DNA from 4 places in the Rhizobium sp. SRI_017 genome. Region 3 is predicted to be linked to each of the others. Evidence: predicted binding sites of a transcription regulator. Region 3 holds the regulator's gene; each other region holds the start of a gene.

Region 1 (3,668 bases), on a different contig from region 3:
GCTTCTCGATCTCGTCGTCGACAACCAGCCGCAGATGAAGTCGCCGCTCAAGGAAATGAAGGTCGTCGAACCCTTCGGCTCGGATCATCTGGTGGTGATATCCTCGAACGAACAGCTGGAGGCGGTCGGTCGCGCCATCGAGCGCGGCATGAACCCCAAGGAATTGCTTGCGGCCCTGTCCCAGCGCATCGACGGCACCGATTCGTCGATCGCCATTCTGCCGCTATATACCCGCTCGCGGTGAGCCGACGGCTGTTCGGCTCCCCTTCATGTAGGCGTCATCGGCTAGTTTCCCCTGGGCTGGCTGAATAGAGGGTCGCGGCATGATTTGGCACCAAGAAGCGATGCTTGGGCCCTGCAGCGCACTGGCAAGTCACACTTCGGCGCATCACATCCTGCGGCGACCTCGCGCTGCGACGACTCTGATGGCGCGAGATCAGACAGGCGTCAGTTCTGTGCAATCGGCTTCGGCGTGCGGAGATCGACGGCCTCTTCGTCAGGCAAGAATTTCGGGCCGATGAGGCGGATCTTGGTATCCGCTTTATAGTCACGCAGCTTCGATTCCTTGACCGGCTTGCTGACGGCGGCTTCCTTTTCGAGTTGCCCGCGTAGCTCCGGCTTTACCCACACGATGGAGCTCTGTTTCGGCTCGCGCTTGGTGGGATCGCTGATAAATGCCTCGCGCCGCATCATCTCCTTGTAATAGCGGGAGAAATTGCAGCCGCAGGTCTTGTCCTTGCGTGCACTCTGGGTGCGGAAGCGATAGGCATTGTCGAGATCGTCATACGGCTGGCCGGTCACGGCGGAACGCATGGAATCGGTCTCGGACTGGATCGAATGATAAAACAGCTCGGTTTCGACCCCAGGGCACATCATCGAGCAGACTTGTGCATCCCGCTGGAAGCTCATCGAGGTCGCCCGCGACGAGATCGGGAAAAAGGCGCCGTCGCAGGTCCGAACGCACATCGTCCGATAAGACCCGTTCGTCGCGCTGCCGCCGAGATCGACGAACTGGCTGTCGCCATAACCTTCGTTGGATTGCGGTACCCGGATCGTCTCGAAGCCGTCGGGCATGTCAGTGACAACAGCGTCGGCGCCGTTGACCACGGGATCGGTGCTTGCCAGGACCGGCTGGTCGTTGCAGCGGTTGTCGTCGATGGCTGCTACAAGCCGCCGGCGGCGCTGATCATCTTCCTGGCCGGATATCAGGCTGATGCGCTTCTCGTTCAGGATGGCGAGATTGGTCTCCATCCGAGCCATCTTGTCTTCGAGCTCGGCGCATTCATCCGCATTCTCGCCGCCGATGTGGAACACCGAACCCGCGCCGCAGCCGGATTCGCGCATGTTATAGCGCAGCTCGCGAATTGAGAGCTTCTGCTCGGCGATGGCGCGCGCATATTTCCGCACCTTTGCAGGCGCACTGTAAGTTTCTGAAAGAGCGGTCAGCTCGTTGGTCAGCCGGTCGCAGAGTTCAGACGCCATCGCCCCGCTGGAAACAGCGAGTGCCAATGCGACCGGGAAGGCGAGGCACAGGGACTTGAACATGAGATCGCAATGCTGATTGAGACAGGCGCAATCTACTCTATCTTTCGAAAAGCTAAAAACGCCTTTAATTCCCACGGTTAATGGCCGTGACCGGGCCTCTGTCATAAAGCTGATATGAGAGTCTGTTTTCCCCTGTGGCAAACAGCGAGGTTGCCATGTCAGAAGAATTGGAAAGCCACGACATCAAGAAAGTCAGGACTCTCTTCCTTTCCGATATCCATCTCGGATCCAAGGCGTCGAAGGCCGACTTCCTTTTGGATTTCCTGCGGGTGTATGAGGCAGATACGATCTTTCTCGTCGGCGACATCGTCGATGGCTGGCGTCTCAAGCGCTCCTGGTACTGGCCGCAGAACTGCAACGACGTCGTCCAGAAGCTGCTCCGCAAGGGCCGCAAGGGTGCGCGCATCGTCTACGTGCCGGGCAATCACGACGACTTCCTGAGGGAGTTCCCAGGCGTCCATTTCGGCGGCATCGAGGTTGCGCAAAACTTCATCCACGAGGCGGCCGACGGCAAGCGCTACCTGATCCTTCACGGTGACGAGTTCGACGTTGTGGTGCGCAACGCCCGTTTCATCGCCCATCTCGGCGATTGGGCCTATGACCTTGCAATTGCTCTGAATGTCTGGATCGCCCGCCTGCGCCGCGTGCTGGGCCTGCCTTACTGGTCCTTCTCCGCCTGGGCGAAGCTTCAGGTCAAGCGGGCCGTGAACTTCATCGGCGAGTTTCAGCGTGTCGTTGCCGACGAAGCGCGGCGCCATGGCGTGGATGGCGTGATCTGCGGCCATATCCACCACGCCGTGATCGAGGACATCGACGGCGTCACCTATATCAATACCGGTGACTGGGTGGAGAGTTGCACGGCGGTGGTCGAGCATTTCGACGGCTCGATGGAGCTGATCCGCTGGCAGAGCACCGCGGAAGCGAAGCCCTCCAGCCCGACGCTCGTACCGATAAGGCTCTTGCCGCAGAGCCGGGCGAAACAGGTGGCGGCGGCCTGACGAGCAGGCGACTTTCCGTCTTCGATATCAAGGGAACAGGCCGAGCGTCGCTTGAGCTTTCGCGACCTTGTCGACACCGATCGCCATCTGGGAAATATAATCTTACGGCGATATTGTCGCAAGGAATGAAGCGATCTGTTCTTGGGTCGCCACCCCAAAAAGACCTTCCGCATGACCCGCGATGCGGATCGCCTCCAGCGTTACGGGCGCCTTTATCAATGCCGCGAGCGCGCGTCCTTGCTCGATCGGGACCAGCGCGTCCCTCTCGCCGTGAAAGATCAGGACAGGCGCCCTGATGTCCGGGGCGTCAAGATCGCTACGGAAGGGGGACGCAAGGAGAAGTCGTGCCGGAATCCACGGCACCTTTTCGTATACGAGCGCGAGCATCGAGGTAAACGGCGATATCAGGATCACGCCTGCCACCTCGCGACGGGCAGCCATATGCACGGCTGGCGCGGTTCCCAGCGACTGACCAAAGACCACGACCGGATTGTCAGGGTAGGTCGTAGCAATCCAGTCGCGAATGGCAAGCGCGTCGGAAAGCATGGCTTCACCCCCAGGTGAGCCCGAGGACCGGGGATAGCCGCGCGCGACTGGCGCGACGATGCCGTAACCGTCCCCGACCCAGCCAGCGTAGAGAAAGCCGTAATCCTCCGGATAACTGGCATTGCCGTGAAAGACGACCAGCACGGGACGGCCAGGCCCGGGTACTCGATGCAGCAGATGCAACGATTCGCCATCGGGTGTCTGAAGTAGGAAGGGCTCAAGTCCGAGCGCACGGCTCTCGGCTTCGATGCCCGGCGGCAATGGCATGAAGGCCCCCGGGAAAATGAAGCGCGCCTGGAATATGTAGAGAAGGACGCAGGCGCCGACATAGCCTGCCACAGCAATTGCCACTGCCACTTTGGCGAAAAGAACTAGTGTCGACAAGCGGGCGCATCCCTCAATTGATCCTTGTTGCATCTTTGCACGTCCGTCCAACTATCCGCAACGCATGGTGCGGATCTCCTTGGCGTACGTGCCTCAGCATGTTAGCGGTGAATCACCGGGAGGGTAGGGCATCCGCCGCACTTCCGCCGTCTGCCGCAGGCAGGGCATCCCGGTATCGTCGGACTTCAATCAATG
Region 2 (3,668 bases), on a different contig from region 3:
CTGGGCCAGATCTGGACCAATGCCCCGATCGGCGTGACCGGCGAGCCCTTCCTCGTTCGCGCCCAGGTCTTGGGCCTCGAGCGCCTGCTGATGGTGCAGGTGTCGAAAATCGTCGTCGAGCATGAGGAACTCCGGCTCTTCACGCTGATGGACGCCCCGCCCCAGGGTTCTGTCGCGCTTGCCGGCTGGCAGGAAAAGATCATCGACATGCTGAACTGGCTGCCCTTCGGCTTCGAGATCGCGAGCTACGACGAGCAGATCCAGTTCGCCAATTCGCAGTTCAGCGCGCTTTTCGGCTATTCGCAGGACGAGATCGCCAGCATCGAGGATTGGTGGCGGCTTGCCTATCCCGACCCGGAATATCGCCTGTTCGCCCGGTCGACATGGGAGGGCGAACTGGCCAAGGCGCGCGCCGAGGACCGAGAAATGACCCCGTTCGACCTCGAGGTCAGGACCGCCAGCGGGCAGGACCGGACCATTCAGTTCCGCCACCGCACGGTCGGCAATTTCAACGTCAACCTCTATCTCGACGTCACTTCGGAACGCGCCGCCGCCCGCGAGCTCAAGCGCCTCTCGGAGATCGATCCGTTGACCGGCATCATGAACCGCCGCCGCTTCTTCGAGCAGGCGGAGAAACGCTATGCCGGAGAAGCCGACCAGTCCCTTGCCGTGCTGGTCCTCGACCTCGATGAGTTCAAGGCGATCAACGACCGCCATGGCCACACGGCCGGCGACGTCGTGCTCCAGGAATTCGCCCTGCGCTGCTCGGATGCGATCGGTGAGGATGGCCTTTTCGCGCGCTTCGGCGGCGAAGAATTCGTCGCCCTGCTGACCGACACCCCAGCCCGCCCCGTAGCCGAGGCGGCCGAAGCCATCCGCGCCGCCATTGATGGCCGCGACTTCGCGATATCAGGCGGCTCACTGCACGTCACCGTCAGCGGCGGCCTCGCCACACGATGCGGCGACGAGGAACTCGGTCAGACCATCTCCCGCGCCGACGAAGCGCTCTATGCGGCCAAGCACGCCGGTCGAAATAGGATCTGCTGTTAGGCTCTCGGCCAGCGAGGCCGCTGCGGCCGCGCGTCTGCCACAAGTTACCCACGGCACATCCTGATCAAGCATAAATCGCTAAAGGAATCCCGGTTGAAACCGGAGCTACATTCATGCCCACGCGATTTAGAGTCGCACTGAGCTGCCTTTACGCAGTTGCGTTCTTGTCCATCGCCATGATGTGCCTGGGGTTCCGCATCACCGAATGGGCGCTTGCCGAATACGGCCTCTCCCTGACCCTTGCGGGTCTCGCAATATGGGTCGTGGTTTTGAGCGGCTCGATCCGCTTGATCAACAAGATCTACGAGGATTGGCCGACCCTGTCGCTTCCCCCGAACCCACCTATTCCCCGGAATTGCCGATGGAGTCCGTCCTGATGGCGGCGCAGATCGACGTACGATCCGTCGGCTCTCGCGCGGCGCAGTATCCAGGCACCGCAAAGACCGAGCAGATGTCGGAAAAATGCTGAAGCGACTGGCCCGGATACTGGGCGCCTATCTCCTTCCTGCTGCGTGCCGCATATTCCGCTCTTCCTGTTCAGCGGCGACCTGAAATTCATGATCGGCATGCTTCATCCCACGACCATTTTCGTCGTCGCGGTATTTGCCGCCTATGCCACGTTCATACCCGCCACCGTGGTCATCACCGTCGGCGAATTCCTCAGCCTGCGGCGGTGGTATTACTACGTGCTCGGCGCGGGCATCTCCTTGCAGCCGCAGGTTCTGATTGCCGCCCAAGACAACAAGCCAAATCTCGAGATGGCCGGCCTCTTCTTCATCGGAGGATGCCTGTCCGGCCTCGTCTACTGGGCGCTCGCTGGGAGGGTGGCGGGCGCAGCCGAATCCCGCAAAATCCAGGAGGTCTAGCGAGACCATCCAGGCGCACGACGTCACATGCCGTGCCCCTGCCGATATCCCATGCGATAGCGGAGCGATCGGGAAGGCCTTCATGGTCAAGCCACGGGGCGGATCGGCTCGCGTGAGCGGGGAGGTGTGTGCCGGGCCTGGAGATTAATCCGCAAATGTTGGAACAAGCTCCAGCGCGTCGCTAGCTGAGACCCAGAACCGCGGAGCGCCCTGCTCTCCACAGCTTTCCGCCAACCCTTGACCATCCCGCACTTTTGCTGCAACTCGACGGCCTTTATGACAGTTTTATGACAACCATAAAATGGACCGTCCCATGATCAGCCTGTTCAAGAAACTCATGCCGCGCGAGGACAAGTTCTTCGATCTCTTCGAACGGCATGCGCGCGTGGTGCAGGGCGCGGCCGATGCGATGCGCGACATCTTCGGTGGCCAGGGCGATATCGAGGCCCATTGCCGGAAGATCGTCGATCTTGAGAACGAAGCGGACGACATCACCCGCGAGGTTCTGCTCGCCGTGCGCCGCAGCTTCATCACGCCCTTTGACCGCGGCGATATCAAGGATCTCATCCAGTCGATGGATGACGCGATCGACATGATGCACAAGACGGTCAAGACGCTGCGCCGCTTCGAACAGAAGACCTTCGATCCCGGCATGAAGGAAATGGGTGTGCTGATCGCGGAAGCCGCGCGCCTGATCTCCGAGGCAATCCCGCTGCTCGACAAGATGGGCAGCAATTCGGCGCGGCTCACGGCAATCGCCGAAGAGGTCACTCGCGTCGAAGGTCGCTCCGACGAACTCTACGAGCAGGGCCTCAAGGACCTCTTCCGGGCGCATGGCAACGGCAATGCGATGGCCTATCTTATCGGCAGCGAGATCTATTCCGAGCTTGAGAAGGTGGTCGACCGGTTCGAAGACGTGGCCAACGAGATCAGCGGCATCGTGATCGAGAACGTCTGATGGAAGCGACGCTCGCCCTCCCCCTGCTTATCGCTCTGATTGGCGTTGCACTGTTCTTCGATTTCCTCAATGGCCTGCATGACGCGGCCAATTCCATCGCCACCATCGTCTCGACGCGGGTACTGAGGCCGCAATATGCCGTGGCCTGGGCAGCCTTCTTCAATTTCATCGCCTTCCTGTTCTTCGGCCTGCATGTCGCGGAGACCATCGGCAAGGGCATAATCGATCCCGGCATAATCACCCCGCAGGTGATCTTTGCAGCACTGATGGGCGCGATCATCTGGAACATCGTCACCTGGATCTTCGGCATTCCGTCGAGTTCGTCGCATGCGCTGGTCGGCGGGCTCATCGGTGCGGGCGTTGCGAAGACCGGTGGTTCGGCCATCGTCTTCTCCGGCGTCTTCAAGACGGTGCTCGCCATTTTCATGTCGCCGATGATCGGGTTCCTTCTGGCGCTCTTCCTCGTTCTCGTCGTCTCCTGGATCTTCGTCCGCCAGACACCCTTTGCCGTCGACAAGACCTTCCGAATCCTACAGTTCATCTCCGCCTCGATGTATTCGCTCGGCCATGGTGGCAACGACGCGCAGAAAACCATGGGCATCATCGCCGTGCTGCTCTTCTCGCAAGGCTATCTCGGCAGCACCTTTCACGTCCCCTTCTGGGTGGTGATCTCCTGCCAGGCGGCTATGGCCATCGGCACATTGTTCGGTGGCTGGCGCATCGTGCATACGATGGGGTCCAAGATCACCAAGCTCAACCCGATGCAGGGCTTCTGCGCCGAGACAGGCGGCGCG
Region 3 (3,668 bases):
TCTACATGTGGGCGAATGAGGCCGAACGCGCCTTCGTCGAACGCACCTCAGGCGCGATCATCGTGCTGCTCATCTTTCTCATCATCATGAACCTCGCCGCAATCCTGTTGCGCCGGCGTTTCGAACGCCGCTGGTAAGGAGTTTCCATCATGAATATGCTTACGGATATTGAAGTCGAAAAGGCTGTTGGCAAGACCATGGCGACTGAACAGAACTACAAGATGATCGGCAAGGACGTGTCGGTTTACTACAGCGAGAAGCGTGCGCTGTACGACGTCAACCTGAACGTTCGCCAGAACACGGTGACCGCGCTCATCGGCCCGTCAGGCTGCGGCAAGTCGACGTTCCTGCGCTGCCTCAACCGCATGAACGATACGATCGAAGGCTGCCGCGTCACCGGCAGCATCACGCTCGACGGCGGCGACGTCTATCGCCCGTCGCTTGACGTCGTGGAACTTCGCGCCCGCGTCGGCATGGTGTTCCAGAAGCCGAACCCGTTCCCGAAGTCGATCTACGAGAATGTCTCCTACGGCCCGCGCATCCACGGCCTCGCCAAGAACAAGGCGCAGATCGACGAGATCGTCGAGAAGAGCCTGCAGCGCGCCGGTCTCTGGAACGAAGTCAAGGATCGCCTGCACGAGCCCGGTACCGGCCTGTCCGGTGGTCAGCAGCAGCGTCTGTGCATTGCCCGCGCCGTCGCCGTCAGCCCGGAAGTCATCCTGATGGACGAGCCCTGCTCGGCGCTCGACCCGATCGCGACCGCCAAGGTCGAGGAGCTCATCCACGAACTGCGCGAAAACTTCACCATCGTCATCGTCACCCACTCGATGCAGCAGGCGGCGCGCGTGTCCCAGCGGACCGCCATGTTCCACCTCGGCTATCTCGTGGAAGAGAACGACACCGACAAGATCTTCACCAATCCGGACGACCAGCGCACCCAGGACTACATCATGGGTCGCTTCGGCTGATCCCAGCCGACGAAGCCCTTAGACGTATCCCGACAGTATGAGGTACTGACATGTCCACCGCACATATCTATTCCGTCTTCGACGACGAACTGAAGACGCTCGCCCGCCGCATCGCCGAAATGGGCGGCATGGTCGAGCAGATGGTTTCCGACGCGATTCACGCACTCGTGACTTCCGATGCAGCACTTGCCCAGCGCGTGATTTCGGAAGACACGATCGTGGATGCCACCGAGCGCGAGATCGGCGACAAGGCCATCCTGATGATCGCCAAGCGCCAGCCCGTTGCCTCGGACCTCCGCGAAATCATCGGCTCGATCCGTATCGCCTCGGACCTCGAGCGAGTCGGCGACCTCGGCAAGTCAACCGCCAAGCGCGTGATTGCAGTCCAGACGACGGGCATCCCCCGTCCGCTCGCCCGCGGCATCGAGCATCTCTCCGAACTGGCGCTCTCCCAACTCAAAGACGTACTCGACGTCTACTCGACGCGCTCTCCTGAGAAGGCGGAGCAGATCCGCGCCCGCGACGAAGAGATCGACGCGATGTACACGTCGCTGTTCCGCGAGCTGCTCACCTACATGATGGAAGACCCGCGCAACATCACGCCCTGCACGCATCTCTTGTTCTGCGCCAAGAACATCGAGCGCATCGGCGACCATGCGACCAACATCGCCGAGACCATCTACTACATGTCGACCGGCGAGCAGCCGGCCGGCGAACGGCCGAAGGACGACAATACCGCGTCCGTCGTCCAGCCCGCTGAATAGCGGCCTACAGGATAGTATCGATGCAGCCGAGAATCATGGTGGTGGAAGACGAGGAAGCGCTGGGTACTTTGCTCAGCTACAACCTCGAAGCGGAAGGCTATGACGTCGAGGTGATAGGCCGCGGCGACGAGGCCGATATCCGGCTCCAGGAACGGGTGCCGGACCTGCTGGTGCTCGACTGGATGCTGCCTGGCGTGTCCGGCATCGAGCTCTGCCGGCGGCTCAGGATGCGGCCGCAGACCGAACGCCTGCCGGTCATCATGCTGACCGCCCGCGGCGAGGAGAGCGAGCGCGTGCGCGGCCTCTCCACCGGCGCCGACGACTATGTCGTCAAGCCGTTCTCGACGCCGGAGCTGATGGCCCGCGTCAAGGCCATGCTCCGCCGCGTGCGTCCCAGCGCGATCTCGTCGGTGCTGAAATGCGGCGATGTCGAGCTCGACCGCGAGACCTATCGCGTCCATCGCCGGTCGCGCGAGATCCGGCTCGGACCGACCGAGTTCAAGCTGCTCGAGTTCTTCATGTCTTCGCCCGGCCGCGTCTTCTCACGCTCACAGCTGCTCGACGGCGTCTGGGGCCACGACATCTATGTCGACGAACGCACCGTGGACGTCCATGTCGGCCGCCTGCGCAAGGCGCTCAACATTTCCAACATGCCCGACATCATCCGCACCGTGCGCGGCGCGGGCTATGCGATGGAAGTCTGACGGGAAGTTTTGAAAGAGAAACGGCCCGCTTCCAGTCAGGAGGCGGGCCGTTTTCCGTTCCGGAGCGGTCAGGAGCCCGGCAGGACGCGGATGCCGTAGAGGCGGATCGAACTGCCCTCGCCCGTGAGATCGCTGTTGATGACGATATGGCCAGAGGAGCTCGGACTCATCTTGCCGTCGAATTTCACCTGGATGAGTTCGTCGGCACGCTCGTTGGTGACCGTATAGCGATGGCGGCCGCAGTCGCCCAGAGTCTTGAATTCGCACTGAATGTAGATCTGGGCCGGCTTGTCGCTATTGGACTTGACGGTGATCGCGATGGTCGAGGTCTTGCCAGCCAAATCCTGTAGAAGCCCGGCCGGCACCTCGACCAGCACGTCGCCGTCCTGATCAGGTGCATTCGAGGTTATGACCGTGGCAAGCCCGTCGCTGTCGCGATGCTCCGTGATGGCCGCCTTCGCGCGTGGCTTGGCTGCATCGGCATTGGTGCCCGGCTTGAAGATATCAATCCAGTCGCCGGAAAAGCCGCGCAGCGTATCGAGCCGCGCTTCCTCTTGCGCCGGGTCCGTCTTCTCGGAACGCAGTGCATCGGGCACGAGGTTGAAGTCGCCGCCGCCCTTCATGGCCGCCTCGATCATGCCGGTGTCATAGACCCACCAGACGCCCCCGCCGATGATACCGAGGAGGAAAAGATAGACAAAGGTCGAAGCGAGGAATGAAGCGAAGCTGCGGCGGCGCTTCGTCGTCGGTGCGATGGCCTCGGCAGCCTTGTCGTCCCATTCGGCGGCCTGTGGCTGCGCTGCCGGCGCAGAAGACTGCGCCTCGCGCGTTGCCGTCAGCCCGGTGAGATAGTCGTCAATGTCAGGTTCGTTGCCGCGCACATTGGCTGCAGGCCGGCTCTGGGCGGCGAACTCCGCCATGGGTTCCACGCGTTCTGTGGCGCGTTCACCCTGCGCCGGCTCTGACTGTCGAACATGCTCGATGGCGGGCGCGGATGTCGGAAGCTCATCCTCGAATTCTGCGTCAAGCGGTTCAGAGCCTGGTAGCGGCGTGGGTTGATGGCTGCGGCTCGGCGGCTCGACCGGCCACGAATGTGGCTGCTGTGCCTCGACGACGGGCTCAGGCTCTTCCTCGGGTTCGCGCTCCAGCGCCACGCGCTCGAACTGTGCGATCGAGCGCAGACGCGACAGCTCCTCGTCCTCGATCTCGCGGATCGTGACCTCGAGCCGCTG
Region 4 (3,668 bases), on a different contig from region 3:
AGCCGGTCCACCGTGTTCGAAGCTCAGTTGGTACCCTTGACGTCGACCGGGAAGAACAGCGTCTCGCCCGAGGAGTCATCGACGCCATCATTGTCGGTCACGGCATAGGCCTTGCCCGAGGCGTCGAAGGCGAAGCCTTCAAGCTTGTCGACGACGTAGCCGTTGAGCGCCTTGAGGTCCGGGATGAAGTCATGGACTTCTTCCTTCTTGACGAGCGGCAGTTCGCCACCGAGCTTGGCCGGCTTCAGCGTGGACAAGGCAACGCGGTAGAGCTTCTTGAGCTTGGCCGCATCGCCGATCTGGTTGTCGCGCTCGATGATGTAAGCGAAACCGTCATGGAATGCGATCTCGGAGAGGCCGACCCAGCCTTCGGCGGCCGCTTCGAGCGGGTAGCGAACGGCGCCCCATTCCTTGGACGACGGTTTGTAGGAGACGAGCTTGACGGTGCCCTTCGGATCGTCCTTCCACTCGCGCTGAACAGCCATCCAAAGAACGGTGTTGTCGCCCGTGCCGTCGACGGCGATGCCTTCGAAGCCGAAGCGGGTCTCGCCAGCGAGCAGTTCAGGCGGAAGTGCGATCTCTTCCTTGATCTTGCCCTTCTTGTCGACGTGGTAGAGGCCATGCGGGACCAGCTTGTCGGAATTGCCTTCCGAAGCCAGCCAGAAACCGCCTTCGCCATCAGTCGCGATGCCTTCGACATCGAGCTTCTGGGCGTTGGCACCGTCACGCTTGATGAGAAGCTTGTCGGTGATGACAGCCGGTGAGCGTGTCGCATCGATCGTGAAGATCGCGGGCTGGCCGCCATAGACCGAGTCGGACACGGCATAGAGCTGGCCGGGCTTTTCCGGAACGGCAGCGAGGCCGGACAGAGCGCCCCAGCCGATGACCGCGCCGTCCTTGTCTTCCGAGACGAGCTGCGGATAAGCCGGCGTGCCTTCTGCCATCTCATAGATCATGACATGCGAACGGGCGAGGCCATCCTCGACGAGGTCGACTTCGTTGGCGGTGGCGAGCAGCTTGCGCGACGGAATGGCGACCGCGCCTTCCGGCGAGATGCCCGACGGCAGGATCTGCATAAGAACAGGCTCACCGCCGGTATCCTTGTAGACGGCGACGACCGAGGCCCGCTCGGCGAGAACGGCGAAATATTTCTGGCCGTCGATCTCGAAAGCTTCCAGGCCTTCCGGCTCAATGCCCTTGGGCTTGGCGCGCTTCTCGGGGAAGTGGCCGAGGCGGGCAACCGCGAGTTCGAGCGAAGCGCCGGATTCGTAGAGAACCTTGCCGGTCGAATCGAAGATGGTGAAGCTGCGCGAACCGCCTTCGTAGTCGCCTTCATTGGCAACGACGATGCGGCTGTCGTCCAGCCACTTCACGGCATCGGGCTCACGCAACACGCCCTCTTTCTTCTCGGAGAAATCGAGCTTGCCGTCTGTGGAGGCGTCGATGCCTTCGAGGTCGGTCTTGCCGGCAGAGAAATGGGTCTTCACCGTGCCGGTATTGCCGTCGATGATGACGATCTCGTTGTTTTCCTGCAGCGTCAGCGCGATCTCGTTCTTCGCATTGATGGCAACGAATTCCGGCTCCGGATCGTCCGCGGCGACGCCGGCAATACCCGTAAGCACGACATGCTTGATCGCTGCGCAATCGGCAGCGCCGTCCTTGAGCGGCACGATCACGAGGTCGCCGGCCGGCATCTGCGGGATCACGCCGTCGTTGACATCTTCGTCACGCTCGTTCTCGATCGCGATGACGGCAATGGTCTTGTCCTTGGAGACAGCGATCGAGTCGGGCTGGCCGCCGAGATCGCAGGAGGCCTCGACTTTCTTGGAGGCGAGATCGACGGTCTCAAGATTGCCGGTCGGATGCAGCTTGTCCTTGCCGGTATTGACGGCGACGAGCGCCTTGCCGCCGAGGACGGCGACCGAGGTCGGCTCGCCGTCGAGCATGACCGAGCCGAGCGCCTTCGGCGCATGGGCGTCGGTGATATCGATCAGTCCGATCGCCTTGAGCGGGCTCGACGTGTAGACGAGCGTATTGCCATCTTCGGTCGCCGCGATGATTTCAGCTGATGTTACCGACTTGGCGTCAACATCAGCAGGCGTGTTGGACGCGACCGCGAAGGAGGCCACGCGGTTGAACACCTGCTCGGCCTGGGCAAATGCGGCAGTCGAAGCCAAGAGAGCCGCGACTGCCGCCGCAATTGAAAAGTGTCTCGTCATGGAAAGTCCTCCGTGTTGTTTAGGAGGTATTTGCGCATGTGCATGACAGGCAGATGACAAGGCGATGTCAGATGGATTTGTCGACAGGCATCCTGGTCGATCTAGAACCGCTTCTTGAACGGCGCCATGCCCTCGCGAGCGAGCTCGTCCGCGCGCTCGTTTTCAGGATGACCAGCATGACCCTTGACCCAATGGAGAACCACCTTGTGGCGGTGCTGGGCTTCTTCCAGCGCCTGCCAGAGTTCGACATTCTTGACCGGCTTCTTGTCAGCGGTTTTCCAACCGTTCTTCTTCCAGCCGTGGATCCACTTGGTGATGCCATCCTTGACGTAGACGCTGTCGGTGTAGAGGTCGACTTCGCAAGGGGCCTTCAGCGCCTGAAGAGCGGAGATCGCGGCCATAAGCTCCATGCGGTTGTTGGTGGTGTTGGCTTCACCGCCATTCAACTCTTTCACCGTGTCGCCATAGCGCAGAATGGCGCCCCAGCCGCCCGGTCCCGGATTGCCCGAGCAGGCGCCGTCCGTGAAGACATCGACTTGCTTCATGCCGTCACCTTATCGAGGCCGTATTCGGCGACATCCAGCACATTCTGGTGGAAGCGCAGCTTGCGGAGATATTCCTTGGGGTCCTTCTTCGTCACCATTGCGCCCGGCGGTGTCATGATCCAGTCGTAGAGGCGGGTGAGGAAGAATCGCAATGCCGAGCCGCGGCAGAGGAGCGGCAGGGCTTCGGCCTCGGCGGCGGAGAGCGGTCGCACCGACTGGTAGCCCTCGATCAGGGCCATGCCCTTGGTGATGTTGTAGGACCAGTCCTTCTCGAAGCACCAGGCATTGAGGCAGACCGAGAGGTCGTAAGCGAGGAAATCGTTGCAGGCAAAATAGAAGTCGATCAGACCCGAAAGCTTGTCGTCGAGGAAGAAGACATTGTCGGGGAAGAGATCGGCATGGATGACGCCAGATGGCAGGTCGGTCGGCCAGTGGCTTTCAAGATAATCGAGTTCGGCCGAGATTTCGCCCTTCAGTCCCGTCTCGACCTCGTCGGCCCGGGCCTCGGACTTGTCCCAGAGCGGCCGCCAGCCGGCGACGGAGAGTGCGTTCTTTCGGGTGATCTCGAAACCCTGGCCGGCGATGTGCATGCGGGCCAGTGCCTCGCCGACCTGGCGGCAGTGATGGGCAGCAGGCTTTCTCAGCCACATGCCTTCAAGGAAGGAAATCAGGGCGCCCGGCCGGCCGGCGAGTTCGCCGAGCAATTGTCCATCCTTCCGCGCCACGGGCAGCGGGCAGGACAGGCCGCGGTCGGCGAGATGCTGCATCAGACCAAGGAAGAACGGCAGATCGGCCGGGTCGACGCGCTTCTCGTAGAGCGTGAGGATATAGGGCGCCTTGTCGGTATGGAGCAGGAAATTCGAGTTCTCCACGCCCTCGGCGATGCCCTTGTAGGACATCAGCG

What was found. Region 3 encodes PhoB, which activates phosphate uptake and scavenging genes when phosphate is short. Its sites were predicted from a motif close to TGTCATNNANCTGTCAT; they were not measured.
Region 1: the regulator PhoB is predicted to act here: its motif matches at 1,645-1,661, upstream of AC2YI2_RS10875 (UDP-2,3-diacylglucosamine diphosphatase).
Region 2: the regulator PhoB is predicted to act here: its motif matches at 2,193-2,209, upstream of AC2YI2_RS25910 (DUF47 domain-containing protein).
Region 4: the regulator PhoB is predicted to act here: its motif matches at 2,262-2,278, upstream of AC2YI2_RS00100 (esterase-like activity of phytase family protein).

The regions. Positions count from the first base shown of each region.
Region 1 covers NZ_JBYCZP010000004.1:131,218-134,885, forward strand. The annotation lists gene AC2YI2_RS10865 (caspase family protein) at 1-244, shown strand, start outside; gene AC2YI2_RS10870 (DUF2865 domain-containing protein) at 448-1,545, opposite strand; gene AC2YI2_RS10875 (UDP-2,3-diacylglucosamine diphosphatase) at 1,701-2,543, shown strand; gene AC2YI2_RS10880 (alpha/beta hydrolase) at 2,646-3,473, opposite strand; gene AC2YI2_RS10885 (MFS transporter) at 3,666-3,668, shown strand, end outside.
Region 2 covers NZ_JBYCZP010000014.1:156,659-160,326, forward strand. The annotation lists gene AC2YI2_RS25900 (diguanylate cyclase) at 1-1,050, shown strand, start outside; gene AC2YI2_RS25905 (hypothetical protein) at 1,608-1,916, shown strand; gene AC2YI2_RS25910 (DUF47 domain-containing protein) at 2,230-2,874, shown strand; gene AC2YI2_RS25915 (anion permease) at 2,874-3,668, shown strand, end outside.
Region 3 covers NZ_JBYCZP010000019.1:22,392-26,059, reverse strand. The annotation lists gene pstA (phosphate ABC transporter permease PstA) at 1-137, shown strand, start outside; gene pstB (phosphate ABC transporter ATP-binding protein PstB) at 150-968, shown strand; gene phoU (phosphate signaling complex protein PhoU) at 1,019-1,732, shown strand; gene phoB (phosphate regulon transcriptional regulator PhoB) at 1,753-2,436, shown strand; gene AC2YI2_RS29210 (hypothetical protein) at 2,505-3,668, opposite strand, start outside.
Region 4 covers NZ_JBYCZP010000001.1:17,147-20,814, forward strand. The annotation lists gene AC2YI2_RS00100 (esterase-like activity of phytase family protein) at 24-2,219, opposite strand; gene rnhA (ribonuclease HI) at 2,321-2,764, opposite strand; gene AC2YI2_RS00110 (homoserine kinase) at 2,761-3,668, opposite strand, start outside.